Regions from separate parts of the Actinokineospora sp. NPDC004072 genome, predicted to be linked through region 2. Evidence: riboswitches for the same ligand, from Rfam matches in the RefSeq annotation. Region 2 holds a riboswitch; the other holds the start of a gene.
The links. A riboswitch is a leader RNA that binds a small molecule or an ion and turns the genes downstream of it on or off. The one in region 2 is predicted to bind glycine.

Region 1 (6,906 bases), on a different contig from region 2:
CCCGCATCGATGCCCGGCGACGGGGCGGTGGCCCTGGTCGGCTCGACCAGCATCTCGGCGACGGCGCGGTCGGCGTAGTCGGGGCTCAGGTGGGCCGCTGCGCACAGGTAGCGGGTGCTGTCGTCGCGGTCGGGCACCGCGGCCGCGACCCGGGGGAAGGTGTCCGTGCGCTCGTCGTGGGCGACCATCGACGCGGTCCTTTCACACAGTGGAGCACTGTGGGTACGGACCGCAACCTAGCGCGTCAGCGCGCCGATGATCGCCCACGACGTGGTTTTGTCACCTCATTGTCCTAAGCGGGCGCTGCCCCGCGGCGCTCAGGCGTAGGCGTCCAGCGGCGGGCAGGAGCAGACGAGGTTGCGGTCGCCCTTGGCCCCGTCGATGCGCCGCACCGGCGGCCACACCTTCGCCGCGGTCGAGCCGGTCGGGAAGGCGGCCTCCTCGCGGCTGTAGGGGTGGTCCCACTTGGCCGCGATGCTCGCCGCCGTGTGCGGGGCGTTCACCAGCGGGTTGTCGTCGGCGGGCCAGACCCCGGCGGCCACCTTGTCCACCTCGGACCGGATGGCGATCATGGCCGCGCAGAAGCGGTCCAGCTCGGCCAGGTCCTCGCTCTCGGTCGGCTCGACCATCAGCGTGCCCGCGACCGGGAAGCTCATCGTCGGGGCGTGGATGCCGTAGTCGGCCAGCCGCTTGGCCACGTCGTCGACGGTGATGCCGGAGGACTTGGTGAGCGGGCGCAGGTCGAGGATGCACTCGTGGGCGACGAAACCGCCCTTTCCGGTGTAGAGCACCGGGTAGTGCTCGCCGAGCCTGCGGGCGACGTAGTTGGCCGCCGCGACCGCGGTCAGCGTGGCCCGCTTGAGCCCGTCGGCGCCCATCATCCGCACGTAGGCCCACGAGATCGGCAGGATCGACGCGCTGCCCCACGGCGCCGCGCTGATCGGGCCGACGCCGGTCGCCGGGCCCGCGGTCGGCTGGAGCGGGTGGTTGGGCAGGAACGGCGCCAGGTGCGCGCGCACGCCGATCGGGCCGACGCCCGGGCCGCCGCCGCCGTGCGGGATGCAGAAGGTCTTGTGCAGGTTCAGGTGCGAGACGTCGGAGCCGAACTTGCCGTAACGGGCCAGGCCGATGAGCGCGTTGAGGTTCGCGCCGTCGACGTAGACCTGCCCGCCCGCGTCGTGCACCAGCCCGCACACCTCGCGCACGGTGTCCTCGTACACCCCGTGCGTCGACGGGTAGGTGATCATGATGGCGGCGAGGTCGTCGCGGTGGGCGTCGATGGTGGACCGCAGGTGGTCCATGTCGATGTTGCCCGCGTCGTCGCACTTGACGACCACGACGCGCATGCCGGCCATGACCGCGCTGGCGGCGTTGGTGCCGTGCGCGCTGGAGGGGATCAGGCAGACGTCGCGCTCGCCGTGGCCCTGCGAGCGGTGGTAGGCGCGGATGGCCAGCAGCCCGGCGAACTCGCCCTGGCTGCCCGCGTTCGGCTGGATGCTGACCGCGTCGTAGCCGGTGACCGCGGCCAGCCAGCCCTCCAGGTCGGCGATCACCTTGAGGATGCCCTGGGCGTCCTCGACCGGCGCGAACGGGTGCAGCTCGGCGAAGCCCGGCCAGGTGATGGGCTCCATCTCGGCGGTCGCGTTGAGCTTCATCGTGCAGGAGCCCAGCGGGATCATGCTGCGGTCGAGCGCGACGTCCTTGTCCGAGAGCATGCGCAGGTAGCGCAGCAGCGCGGTCTCGGAGTGGTGGGTGGAGAAGACCGGGTGGGTCAGGTAGTCGCTGGTGCGCAGCAGGCCCTGCGGGAGGGCGTCGTCGGTGCCGGCGTCGAGGGCGTCGGCGTCGGCGGTCACGCCGAAGGCCGACCACACGGCGGCCAGGTGGGCGCGCGTGGTGGTCTCGCCGGTGGAGATGCCCACGTGGTCGGCGTCGACCAGGCGCAGGTTGACCGCCAGCTCGCGGGCGCGGGCGACGACCTCGGCCGCCTTGCCGGGGACCCGGGCGACCACGGTGTCGAAGAAGCCGTCGTGGACGACCTCGACCCCGCCCGCGCGCAGCCCGGCCGCCAGCACGGCGGCCATGCGGTGCACGCGGGTGGCGATGGCCTTCAAGCCCTCCGGCCCGTGGTAGACGGCGTACATCGACGCGACGACGGCCAGCAGGACCTGCGCGGTGCAGATGTTGGAGGTGGCCTTCTCGCGGCGGATGTGCTGCTCGCGCGTCTGGAGGGCCAGGCGGTAGGCCAGGTTGCCGTCGGCGTCGGTCGACACGCCCACGAGGCGGCCGGGGAGCTGGCGCTCCAGACCGGCGGTGACGGCCATGTACCCGGCGTGCGGGCCGCCGAAGCCCATCGGCACGCCGAAGCGCTGGGTGGTGCCGACGACGACGTCCGCGCCAATCTCGCCCGGGGCGCGCAGCACGGTCAGGGCCAGCAGGTCGGCGGCCACGGCCACCTTCGCCCCGCGCTCGTGCGCCGCGGCGATGAGCGCGGCGTGGTCGACCACCGCGCCGGAGGCGCCCGGGTAGGCCAGCAGGACGCCGAAGAAGTCGCCCTCGGGCAGGCCCCCGGCCAGGTCGGCGACGACGACCTCGATGCCCAGCGGCTCGGCGCGGGTCTCGACCACGGCGATCGTCTGCGGGAAGGTGTCGGCGTCGACCACGAACCGGTTCGACTTGGCCCGCCCGGCCCGGCGCAGCAGCGTCATCGCCTCGGCCGCCGCGGTCGCCTCGTCCAGCATGGAGGCGTTCGCCGTGGGCAGGCCGACCAGCTCGGCGACCATCGTCTGGAAGTTGAGCAGCGCTTCGAGCCTGCCCTGGCTGATCTCCGGCTGGTAAGGGGTGTACGCGGTGTACCAGGCCGGGCTCTCCAGCACGTTGCGGCGGATGACGGGCGGGGTGACCGTGCCGTAGTACCCCAGGCCGATCATCGGGTGCAGCGTGCGGTTGCTCTCGGCCAGCGCGCGCAGCTCGGCCAGCGCCTCGGCCTCCGTCGCCGGGGCGGGCAGGTCCAGCCGCAGCCCGTCCTCCCGGATGGCGGCGGGCACGGCCTGCTCGGCCAGCTCGTCCAGCGACCCGACGCCGACGGTGCCCAGGATCCGGTCCAGCTCGGCGGGCCGCGGGCCGATGTGCCGGTCGGCGAAGGGGGTGCCGTGCTCCAGCGCGGCGAGGGGGATGCGGTCGCTCATCGGCGGGCTCCTCAGACGGGCAGTACCGGGTCGGGCCGACGGTACGGGTGTTCCGCCAGCCCTCCCCCTCTGTCCGTGCCCGAGTTGAGGGCGCCTGAGAGCTTCGTCCGCCGCGGCGGACTTGCACCTTCGGCGGGGCCGTGCCGGGGGTACCCGGCCAGCCCGCTTTCCAGAGGTGTCTACCCCGTGCGGTCCTGGGTGCCTGAGAGGTTCCGGGGAGGATTTGCTCCTTCGGCGCCGGGTTGGGCCTGGTGGGGCCCGCCGGACTCTCCCGCGCGGGATCTGCGACGTGGGTGAGTGTAGCTGGAAGGTGGGGGTGGGCCGGTTGGGCGGGCTTGGTGGCGGGCGTCACAGTCCGGTGCTGGCCGCCTGATGGGGCTTGGGCGGCGTTGCTGCCCTGCGTGGCGTGGTTGCGCGGGGTGGCGGGTCGGTGGGTCGTCCCGCGGTTTGGTGGGTGGGTCGCGCGGTTTGGTGGGCGGGTTGCGCGGCTTGGGTGGTGGGTCCGATGGGGTGAACTCGCATTCGCGGGGACCCCTAAGCGAAACGCCGCTTGGGCGTGAAGAGCGGCGATGCGGGCGAAGCCCGTTCACGCCCCCGCAAGTTTAGCGGCGTTTCGCTCCCCGCGAATGCGAGTCCACCCCATCGGACACTTGGGCGGGGGCGCGTTCCTGTTGGGTGGGTGGTTGCGCTGCTATCCGGCGTCTCGGCTTCCTGGATTCCGTGCCGTCCGGCTATCCGGGTGCCATGTCGTCCGGCTTTCCGGGTTTCCGGCTGCCGTGTCGTCCGGCTTCCGCGCCGGTGGCTTGCTTCCCTGGTTCGGGTTAGCCTGCTGACCTGGCTTTTCGGCGTTGGGTCAGTTCGTCGTCGGTGATTACGGCGCCGTCGGCTCGTTCGGCGGGGAATTCGTGGATGGTGCCGGTGATTTCGCGGATGGCGCCGCTGACGGCGATGCCGAAGACGCCCTGGCCGCCGCGGAGGAGGTCGACGACCTCTTCGGGGGAGGTGCACTCGTAGACGGTGGTGCCGTCGCTGAAGAGGGTGATCTTGGCCAGGTCGCGGACGCCTCTGCGGCGGAGGTGGTCTACCGCCACGCGGATGTTCTGGAGGGAGACGCCGGTGTCCAGCAGGCGCTTGACCACCTTCAGGACCAGGACGTCCTTGAACGAGTACAGCCGTTGGGACCCCGAGCCGTGGGCGCTGCGGATGGTGGGCACCACCAGGTCGGTGCGGGCCCAGTAGTCGAGTTGGCGGTAGGTGATGCCCGCGATCTGGCACGCCGCGGGGCCGCGGTAGCCGACCAGCTCGTCGGGCAGCGATGAGTCCGGGAACAGCTCGCCCTGCTCGGCGTCGTCCGCGTGCTCCCCCATTGCGGAACCGTGCTCCAACACGCCTGCCTCCCCTCGTCCGGTCTGGCGACCGGCGAACGAGACCGCCCGTTCCGCTCGGTGGGAACGCCTCGGCCGCGCCACTCGCGCCGGTGGGCTCGCACACCGGCGCGAATCGGCTCGTCTCCGACGGTAAGACGCCCCCGCCCGGGGGTCAACGCGACGCGCGGAGGCGCGCCGAACCGCACGGTCGGAGATGGCCGCGGGGCTAGGTGTCGGCCCCGCGGAAGTCCTCCGGGGAGACCGAGTCGAGGAACTCGCGGAACTTCTCCACCTCGTCCTCCTGCTCGTCGGGGATGACGAGCCCGGCCTCCTGCAGGACGGAGTCCTCGGCGTGGATGGGCACGCCCACCCGCAGCGCGAGGGCCACCGAGTCGCTGGGCCGGGCGGAGACGCGGATGTCGCCGTCGAAGACCAGCTCGGCGTAGAACGTGCCCTCCCGCAGATCCGTGATCCGCACCTGCTCAAGTTCCCGGCCGAGCGCGCCGATGACGTCCTTGAGGAGGTCGTGGGTCAACGGCCGGGCGGGTCGCACCCCCTGCTGCTCCAGCGCGATCGCGGTCGCCTCGACCGACCCGATCCAGATCGGCAGGTACCGATCGCCCTCGGTCTCGCGCAGCAACAGGATCGGCTGGTTGGCAGGCAGCTCCACCCGCACGCCCACCACGCGCATCTCGCTGCTCATCGGGCTCGCCTCCCTCCGCTCGCTGGGGCACCGGCGTCCCGTATCACCGAGCATCGCTTATCGCCTGGCATCGACGCTACCCGCCGAGGGCAGCCGATGCCGGACAATCCGGCGACGGGCTTGATCACTGGCCGGTCACCCGCCGCAAACCGGACTTGACCAACAGCGTATGCAACCCCACCGACAGCCCGGTCAATTCCCGGGCCTGCTCGGCGGCCTTGCGCTGGTCGCGCTGGCGGTACAGCGGGACGACGACCTGCTCCAGCAGGCCCAGCTCCCGGTCCGCCGCGGCGCGGAACGCGCGCAGGTGCCGCGGTTCGAGGCCGTAGCCGCCCAGCGCGGCGGCGATCCGCACGATCTGCACGCCGTCGGGGTCGTAGCGGCCGTTGTCGTCGGGCCGGACCAGGCCGTACTGCTCCAGCTCGGCCATCAGGGCCGGGGACACCCCGGTGTGCGCGATGACCTCCTCGCGGCTGAGCCGGTCGGCGGCGGCGGGCTTGGGCGCGGCGGGCAGGGCGGCGCCTGCGTCCAAGCGCTCGCGGATGACCTTCAGCGGCAGGTAGTGGTCGCGCTGGGCGGCCAGCACGAACCGCAGGCGGGCGACGTCGGCGTCGGAGAACCGGCGGTAGCCCGCCGCGGAGCGCTGCGGGCTGACCAGGCCCTCGGCCTCCAAGAAGCGGATCTTGGAGATGGTGACGTCGGGGAACTCCGGGCGCAGCCGCGCCAGCACCGCCCCGATGGTCGCCCCGTCCCGCGTCGGTCGCCCGACCGCCGACATCGGCCTTACGCGCCCGCGCTCGGGCCGGTCAGGAAGACGAGCCGGAACTTGCCGATCTGCACCTCGTCGCCACCGGCCAGCACGGCCTGGTCGACCGGCTCGCGGTTGACGTAGGTGCCGTTGAGGCTGCCCACGTCGATGACCACGAACTCCCCGCCCTCCCGGCGGAACTCGGCGTGGCGGCGGGAGACGGTCACGTCGTCGAGGAAGATGTCGCTGTCGGGGTGGCGCCCGGCGCTGGTGGTGTCCCGGTCCAGCAGGAAGCGCGAGCCCGCGTTGGGGCCGCGCTTGACCACGAGCAGGGCCGAGCCGTGCGGCAGGGCGTCGACACCAGCGACAGCGGGCTCCGGCGCCGGGGTGGGGGCGCCCTCGTTCAGGAAGTCGGCCCGGAAGACCGAGGTCCGCTCGGGAGACTGCTCCGGCGGGATTCCGGGCCCGTCGTTGGTGCTCACGTGAGCTCTCCTCCTGCTGGGTCGACTCCGTTGAACAGTGCCAAACGTACCGTGCGCGATCAGCAGTGGTGAGGGTGGCTCCCCCGTCCGGCGGGAGATCGTCTCAAGATCGCAACGCGGCGCGGGTCTGCACGAGGTAGAGCAGACCGGACCAGATGAACAGCACCCCGCCCCAGATCGCCAGCGCGTAGGCGAACGGCCGGGCGATCTGGGCGGCCGTCGAACCGCCCTGGGCCAGCAGGAGCAGCGGGAAGGCGTACATCAGGTTGAACGTGGCCGCCTTGCCGATGTAGGTGACCTCCGGCGGCCCGAAGCCGTTGCGCCGCAGCACCGCGATGCACACGCCGACGACGAGGTCCCTGGCCACCAGCGCCACGGCCACCCACAGCGGCACGATGTCGCGCACGACGAACGCGACGAT
Region 2 (6,906 bases):
CGGGCCCAGGTGCGCAGGCCCTCGCGCCAGTCGGCGGCGAAGGCGCTGGTGTCCACCGCCTCCATGATCCCGTCGGCGATGTCCTGGAGCAGTTCGTCCTTGGTCTTGTAGTGCGAGTACAGCGACGGGGCCTGCACGCCCAGCTCGGCGGCCAGCCTGCGCATCGACAGGGCGGGCAGGCCGTCGGCGTCCACCATCGCCAGCGCGCGGGCGCGGATGCGCTCGCGGCTCAGCAGCGGGGTGCTCGGGCGGGGCACGCTTGATGTCTCCCAGGTCACGCCCGGCCGTGGTTGCCCGGGCATCGGGGCCGATCCTATCCTGGCTTTACCTAACACCGTACGGTTTGATGGGGCGGCACGCATGGACCTCTCGCTCACCGACGAGCAGCAGGCGCTGTGGGACCTGGCGCGCGACTTCATCGACCGCGAGGTCGTGCCCAACACCCGGGAGTGGGACCGCCGCGAGCAGGTGGACCGCGCCATCGTCGGCAAGCTGGGCGCGGTCGGGTTCCTGGGCATGACCATCCCCGAGGAGTACGGCGGCTCCGGCGGCGACGCGCTGTCCTACTGCCTGATGATGGAGGAGTTGGGCCGCGGCGACTCAGCCATCCGCGGGATCGTCAGCGTGTCCCTGGGCCTGGTCGGCAAGTCCATCGCCGCCTGGGGCACCCACGAGCAGAAGCTGCGGTGGCTGCCGCGGCTGTGCGCGGGGGAGTCGCTGGCCTGCTTCGGCCTCACCGAGCCCGACACCGGCTCCGACGCCGCCAACCTCGCCACCCGCGCGGTCCGCGACGGCGACGACTACGTCATCACCGGCTCGAAGATGTTCATCACCAACGGCACCTGGGCCGACGTCGCCCTGATCTTCGCCCGCACGGGCGGCCCCGGTCCGAAGGGGATCAGCGCGTTCCTCGTCCCCACCGCGGCCGAGGGCTTCACCCACACCGAGATCAAGGGCAAGCTCGGCCTGCGCGGGCAGTCCACCGGCGAACTCGTCCTCGACGGCGTGCGGGTGCCCGCCGAGCACCGGCTGGGCGCCGAGGGCGTCGGCTTCAAGATCGCCATGTCCGCCTTGGACAAGGGCCGGATGTCGGTGGCCGCGGGCTGCGTCGGCCTGGCCCGGGGGGCGCTGGAGGCCAGCGTGCAGTACGCCAAGGAGCGCGAGCAGTTCGGCAAGCCCATCGCCGCCTACCAGCTCGTGCAGCAGATGCTGGCCGACATGGCCGTCAACACCGAGGCCGCGCGCCTGCTGGTCTGGCGGGTCGCCGACCTGGTCGAGCGCGGGCTGCCCTTCGGCACGGTCGCGTCGATGGCCAAGCTCTTCGCCAGCGAGAACGCCGTCAGCGCGGCGAACCTGGCCATCCAGGTCTTCGGCGGCTACGGCTACCTCGACGAGTACCCGGTCGCCAAGTACCTGCGCGACGCCCGGGTGATGACCCTCTACGAGGGCACCAGCCAGATCCAGAAGCTGCTGATCGGCCGGGCGCTGACCGGCATCAGCGCGTTCGCCTAGGCCGGCCGTGGACTTCGCCCTGTCCGAAGAGGAGACCCAGATCCGCGACTGGGTCCGCACGTTCGTCCGCAAGGAAGTCATGCCGCTGGAGGCGGAGGTGCTGCGGCGCGAGCGCGCCCACCAGCCCGGCCTGCCCGCCGACGAGTTGCGCGCGTTGCAGCTCAAGGCCAGGGAATCCGGCTTCTGGGGCGTGCAGACGCCCGAGGAGTACGGCGGCATGGGCCTGGGCGCGGTGCTCACCGCGCTCGTCGAGGTCGAGCTGGGCCGCTCGTTCGTCCCGTTCCGCTTCGGCGGGCACGCCGACAACATCCTCTACCGCGGCGACGACGAGCAGAAGCGCCGCTACCTGCTGCCGACGATCGCCGGGGAGCGCCGGTCGTGCTTCGCCATCAGCGAGCCGGGCGCGGGCTCGGACGCCAGGGCGATCCGCACCACCGCCCGCCGCGACGGCGGCGACTGGGTGATCAACGGCGAGAAGACGTTCATCACCGGCGGGCACGAGGCCGACTTCGCCATGGTCTTCGCCCGCACCGAGGAGGGCGTCACCTGCTTCCTGGCCGACCGCGCCGACGGCTGGCGCTCCGAGCCGATCGACACGATGGGCCAGTGGGGGCCTGCCGCGCTGGTCTTCGAGGACGTGCGCGTGCCTGCGGCGAACGTGCTCGGCGAGGTCGGCCGGGGCTTCGAGCTGGCGATGGCGTGGATCGGCCGGGGCCGCTACCTGCTGCCCGCCCGCGCGCTGGGCGCCTGCGAGCGGCTGGTCGAGATGGCCATGGCGCACGCCAGCACCCGCGTCACCTTCGGCGCGCCCATCGCCGACCGGCAGGCCATCCAGTGGATGATCGCCGACTCCGCGGTGGAGATCGAGGCGCTGCGCTGGCTGGTGCTGCACGCGGCCTGGCTGGTCGACCGCGGCGCGGACTCCCGGCACGCCCAGTCGATCGCCAAGCTCTACGGCGGGGTCAAGGCCAACGAGATCGTCGACCGCGTCCTGCAGATCCACGGCGGCATGGGCTACACCCGCGAGCTGCCCGTCGAGCGCTGGTACCGCGAGCTGCGGCTGCTGCGCATCTACGAGGGCACCGACGAGATCCAGCGCCGCACCATCGCCCGCAACCTGCTGAAGGGCCACGCGCGGGTGTCGGGAACACTCGGGTGACCACGACGGGAGGAGCGCACATGGTCAGGGCCGCGGTGCTGGCTGAGCAGGGCAAGCAGCTGGAGGTCACCGAGATCGCCCTGGGCGAGCCCGGCCCCGGCCGGGTGAAGGTGCGCATCGCCGCCGCGGGGGTGTGCCACTCGGACCTGTCGCTGGCCGACGGCACCCTGCGCCAGCCCGTCCCGGCCGTGCTCGGCCACGAGGGCGCGGGCGTGGTCGTGGCCGTGGGGGAGGGCGTGAGCAGCGTCGCCCCCGGCGACCACGTCCTGCTGAACTGGTCCCCGCCGTGCCGGGGGTGCTGGTTCTGCGAGGCGGGCGAGCCGCACCTGTGCGAGCGGGCCGACTGGTCGGGCACCCCGCACGCCACCCTCGCCGACGGCACCCCGCTCCACCCGGGCCTGGGCGCGGGCGCGTTCGCCGAGGAGACGATCGTGCCCGAGGGCGGCGCGGTCCAGATCCCCGCGGACATCCCGCTGGCCGAGGCCGCCGTGCTCGGCTGCGCGGTGCTGACCGGCGCGGGCGCGGTGTTCAACACCGCCGCGGTGCGGCCGGGCCAGTCCGTCGCCGTGGTCGGCCTCGGCGGCGTGGGCCTGTCGGTCCTGCAAGCCGCCAGGATCGCAGGCGCCGACCCGATCATCGCCCTCGACGTGCAGGACAAGGCCGATCTGGCCGCGGCCCACGGCGCCACCCACTTCATCCGCTCCGACGAGAAGGCGGGCAAGGCCGTCCGCGCCCTGACCGGCGGCCGCGGCGCCGACGTGGCCATCGAGTGCGTCGGCCACCCCGCGGCGATCCGCACGGCCTGGTCGGCCAGCAGGCGCGGCGGCCACGTCGTCGTGGTCGGGGTCGGCTCGGCCAAGGCCAAGGTCGAGTTCAACGCCCTGGAGCTGTACTGGTTCGGCCGCACCCTCAGCGGCTGCGTCTACGGCGAGATCGACCCCGCCGTGGACGTCCCCCGCCTGCTCGACTGGGTGCGCAGCGGCCAGTTGGACGTGTCCACCCTCATCACCGCGCGCACGGACCTTTCGGGCATCGAGGACGCATTCGCCGAAATGAAATCCGGCCGCGGCGGGCGCACCCTCGTCATCCCGCAGCGGTCGGAACTTCCGTTCGGGATCGCGCTGGACTAGTGTCTGGCCTGCACAACCGCATATCGGGCCGTACGAGCCAGGACGGGAGAGCCCCCGCAAGCGACGCGGGGCACCGAAGGAGCAAACTCCCCGGAAACTCTCAGGTAAAGCTACCGTCCCAGGCCAGGCCACTCTGGAAAGCAGGCGCGCGGTCAGCGCCTCACCCACGGTGCAAGCCGTCTTGAGCGGCGAAGCTCTCAGGTGCCGATGACAGAGGGGGAGTTCCGCCACCGCAGCGGGTCGGCTTGCCGACCCGCGCCCACCGCAGGAGCTCCCATGCCCGACGTCCGCCCGCCTTCGCCGCGCCACCCACCGGTCAGCGGCGCGTCGCCCGCCGTGGCACGCTGCCGTCTCGATTCCCGCGCGTCGAAGGAGCTGCCCACGCCATGAGCACACCGTCCCCGCTGCACGAGGTCCACCAGTCCCTCGGCGCGTCGTTCACCGACTTCGCGGGCTGGTCCATGCCCCTGCGCTACGGCAGCGAGCTGGCCGAGCACAAGGCGGTGCGCACCGCGTCCGGGCTCTTCGACCTCAGCCACATGGGTGAGATCGCGGTGACCGGGCCGCAGGCCGCCCAGGCGCTGGACCACGCGCTGGTCGGCACCCTGTCCAAGGTCAAGCCCGGCCGCGCCCGCTACACCATGCTCTGCGCGGAGGACGGCGGCATCCTCGACGACCTGGTCGTCTACCGGCTGGCCGACGAGGAGTACCTGGTCGTGGCCAACGCCTCCAACGTCGGCACGGTGGCCGCCGCGCTGGTCGAGCGGGCCGCGGGCTTCGACGCCACCGTCACCGACCGCTCCGCCGAGTACGCCCTCATCGCCGTGCAGGGCCCGACCTCGGCGGCCATCGTCGGCGCGGTGACCGGTGCCGCCCTCGACGGCCTCAAGTACTACGCCAGCATGCCCGCCACCGCCGCGGGCCACGACGTGCTGCTCGCCCGCACCGGCTACACCGGCGAGGACGGCTTCGAGATCTACGCCACCCCCGACCAGGCCCCCTCGATCTGGGCAGCCTGCGCCGAGCAGGGCGCCACCCCCGCCGGGCTGGCCTGCCGCGACACCCTGCGCCTGGAGGCCGGGATGCCGCTCTACGGCAACGAGCTGACCGCCGAGCTGACCCCCTTCGACGCCGGTCTCGGCCGGGTCGTGAAGTTCGAGAAGCCCGAGTTCGTCGGCCGGGCCGCCCTGGAGCGCCGCCAGGGGGCCGACCGCGCGCTCGTCGGGCTGCGCGGGGAGGGCCGCCGCGCGCCGCGCCACGGGTACTCCGTGCTCGACGGCGAGTCCACCCCGGTCGGTACTGTCACCAGCGGCGCGCTCTCGCCGACCCTCGGGCACCCGATCGCGATGGCCTACGTCCCCGCCGCCCTCAGCGTGCCGGGAACGGCGTTGACCGTCGACATCCGGGGCGCGAAGGCCCCCGTCGAGGTCGTGGCCCTGCCCTTCTACCAGCGTCCCGCCTGAGCCAGGAGAGTCGACACCGACATGAGCAACCCGCAGAACCTGTCCTACACGGAGGAGCACGAGTGGGTCGACGCGGCCGATCCGGCCGCCGCCACCGTGGGGATCACCGCCTACGCCGCAGGCGCGCTCGGTGACGTGGTGTACGTGCAGCTGCCCGCGGTCGGCGACACCCTCGTCGCGGGCGAGCCGTGCGGCGAGATCGAGTCCACCAAGTCGGTCAGCGAGCTGTACGCCCCCGCCGACGGCGAGGTCGTCGAGATCAACGAGGCGGTGGTCGACACCCCCGAGCTGGTCAACACCGACCCGTTCGGCGACGGCTGGCTGTTCCGCTTCCGGGTCACCGGCGCCCTGGAGCTGCTCGACGCCGACGCCTACGCCGAGCTGACCAAGGAAGAGGGCTGAGATGACCTCCTTCTCCGCCGACCTCGCCGCGGTCGACCCCGAGGTCGCCGCCGCGGTCGACGCCGAGCTGCGCCGCCAGCAGGGCACCCTGGAGATGATCGCCTCGGAGAACTTCGCCCCGCTGGGCGTGCTCCAGGCCCAGGGCTCGGTGCTGACCAACAAGTACGCCGAGGGCTACCCCGGCCGCCGCTACTACGGCGGCTGCGAGCACGTCGACGTGGTGGAGACGCTGGCCATCGAGCGGGTCAAGGCCCTCTTCGGCGCCGAGCACGCCAACGTCCAGCCGCACTCCGGCGCGCAGGCCAACGCCGCGGCGATGATGGCCGTGCTCAAGCCCGGCGACACGATCCTGGGCCTGGACCTGGCCCACGGCGGCCACCTGACGCACGGGATGAAGATCAACTTCTCGGGCAAGCTCTACAACGTCGTGGCCTACCACGTCGACAAGGACACCGGCCTGGTCGACATGGACGAGGTCGCCGCGCTGGCCGCCGAGCACAAGCCGAAGCTGGTCATCGCGGGCTGGTCGGCCTACCCCCGCCAGCTCGACTTCGCCAAGTTCCGCGAGATCGCCGACTCGGTGGGCGCGCTGCTCATGGTCGACATGGCGCACTTCGCCGGGCTCGTGGCCGCCGGGCTGCACCCCAACCCGGTCCCGCACGCCCAGCTGGTGACCACCACCACCCACAAGACCCTCGGCGGCCCCCGCGGCGGCGTGGTCCTGTGCACCAAGGACCTGGCCAAGAAGGTCAACTCGGCGGTCTTCCCCGGCCAGCAGGGCGGCCCGCTGGAGCACGTGATCGCGGCCAAGGCGGTCTCGTTCAAGATCGCGGCGTCGGAGGAGTTCGCCGAGCGCCAGCGCCGCGTGCTGGAGGGCGCCAAGATCCTGGCCGAGCGGCTGTCCCGGCCGGACTGCCGCGAGGTCGGCGTCAAGGTGTCCTCCGGCGGCACCGACGTGCACCTGGTGCTGGTGGACCTGGTGGAGTCGACGCTGGACGGCCAGCAGGCCGAGGACCGGCTGCACTCGGTCGGCATCACCGTCAACCGCAACGCCGTCCCGTTCGACCCGCGCCCCCCGATGGTGACCTCGGGGCTGCGCATCGGCACCCCCGCGCTGGCCACCCGCGGCTTCGACGCCGAGGACTTCACCGAGGTGGCCGACATCATCGCCGTCGCGCTTCGTCCCGACTTCGACGAGGCGACCAAGCAGGCCCTGCGCGAGCGGGTCGACCTGCTGGTC

Region 1: it holds a riboswitch for glycine, as region 2 does, so the genes downstream of both, gcvP (aminomethyl-transferring glycine dehydrogenase) here and gcvT (glycine cleavage system aminomethyltransferase GcvT) in region 2, are expected to answer to the same signal.

Annotation. Positions count from the first base shown of each region.
Region 1 is NZ_JBSGHB010000006.1:242,256-249,161, forward strand. Features, by position in the region: gene ACWEPX_RS11880 (hypothetical protein) at 1-188, opposite strand, end outside; gene gcvP (aminomethyl-transferring glycine dehydrogenase) at 318-3,185, opposite strand; glycine riboswitch at 3,245-3,364, opposite strand; glycine riboswitch at 3,365-3,469, opposite strand; gene ACWEPX_RS11890 (MerR family transcriptional regulator) at 4,007-4,552, opposite strand; gene ACWEPX_RS11895 (bifunctional nuclease family protein) at 4,779-5,255, opposite strand; gene ftsR (transcriptional regulator FtsR) at 5,380-6,033, opposite strand; gene garA (glycogen accumulation regulator GarA) at 6,039-6,485, opposite strand; gene ACWEPX_RS11910 (CDP-alcohol phosphatidyltransferase family protein) at 6,589-6,906, opposite strand, start outside.
Region 2 is NZ_JBSGHB010000002.1:302,061-308,966, forward strand. Features, by position in the region: gene ACWEPX_RS03785 (TetR/AcrR family transcriptional regulator) at 1-302, opposite strand, end outside; gene ACWEPX_RS03790 (acyl-CoA dehydrogenase family protein) at 361-1,512, shown strand; gene ACWEPX_RS03795 (acyl-CoA dehydrogenase family protein) at 1,520-2,671, shown strand; gene ACWEPX_RS03800 (alcohol dehydrogenase catalytic domain-containing protein) at 2,692-3,801, shown strand; glycine riboswitch at 3,835-3,927, shown strand; gene gcvT (glycine cleavage system aminomethyltransferase GcvT) at 4,188-5,264, shown strand; gene gcvH (glycine cleavage system protein GcvH) at 5,286-5,666, shown strand; gene ACWEPX_RS03815 (serine hydroxymethyltransferase) at 5,668-6,906, shown strand, end outside.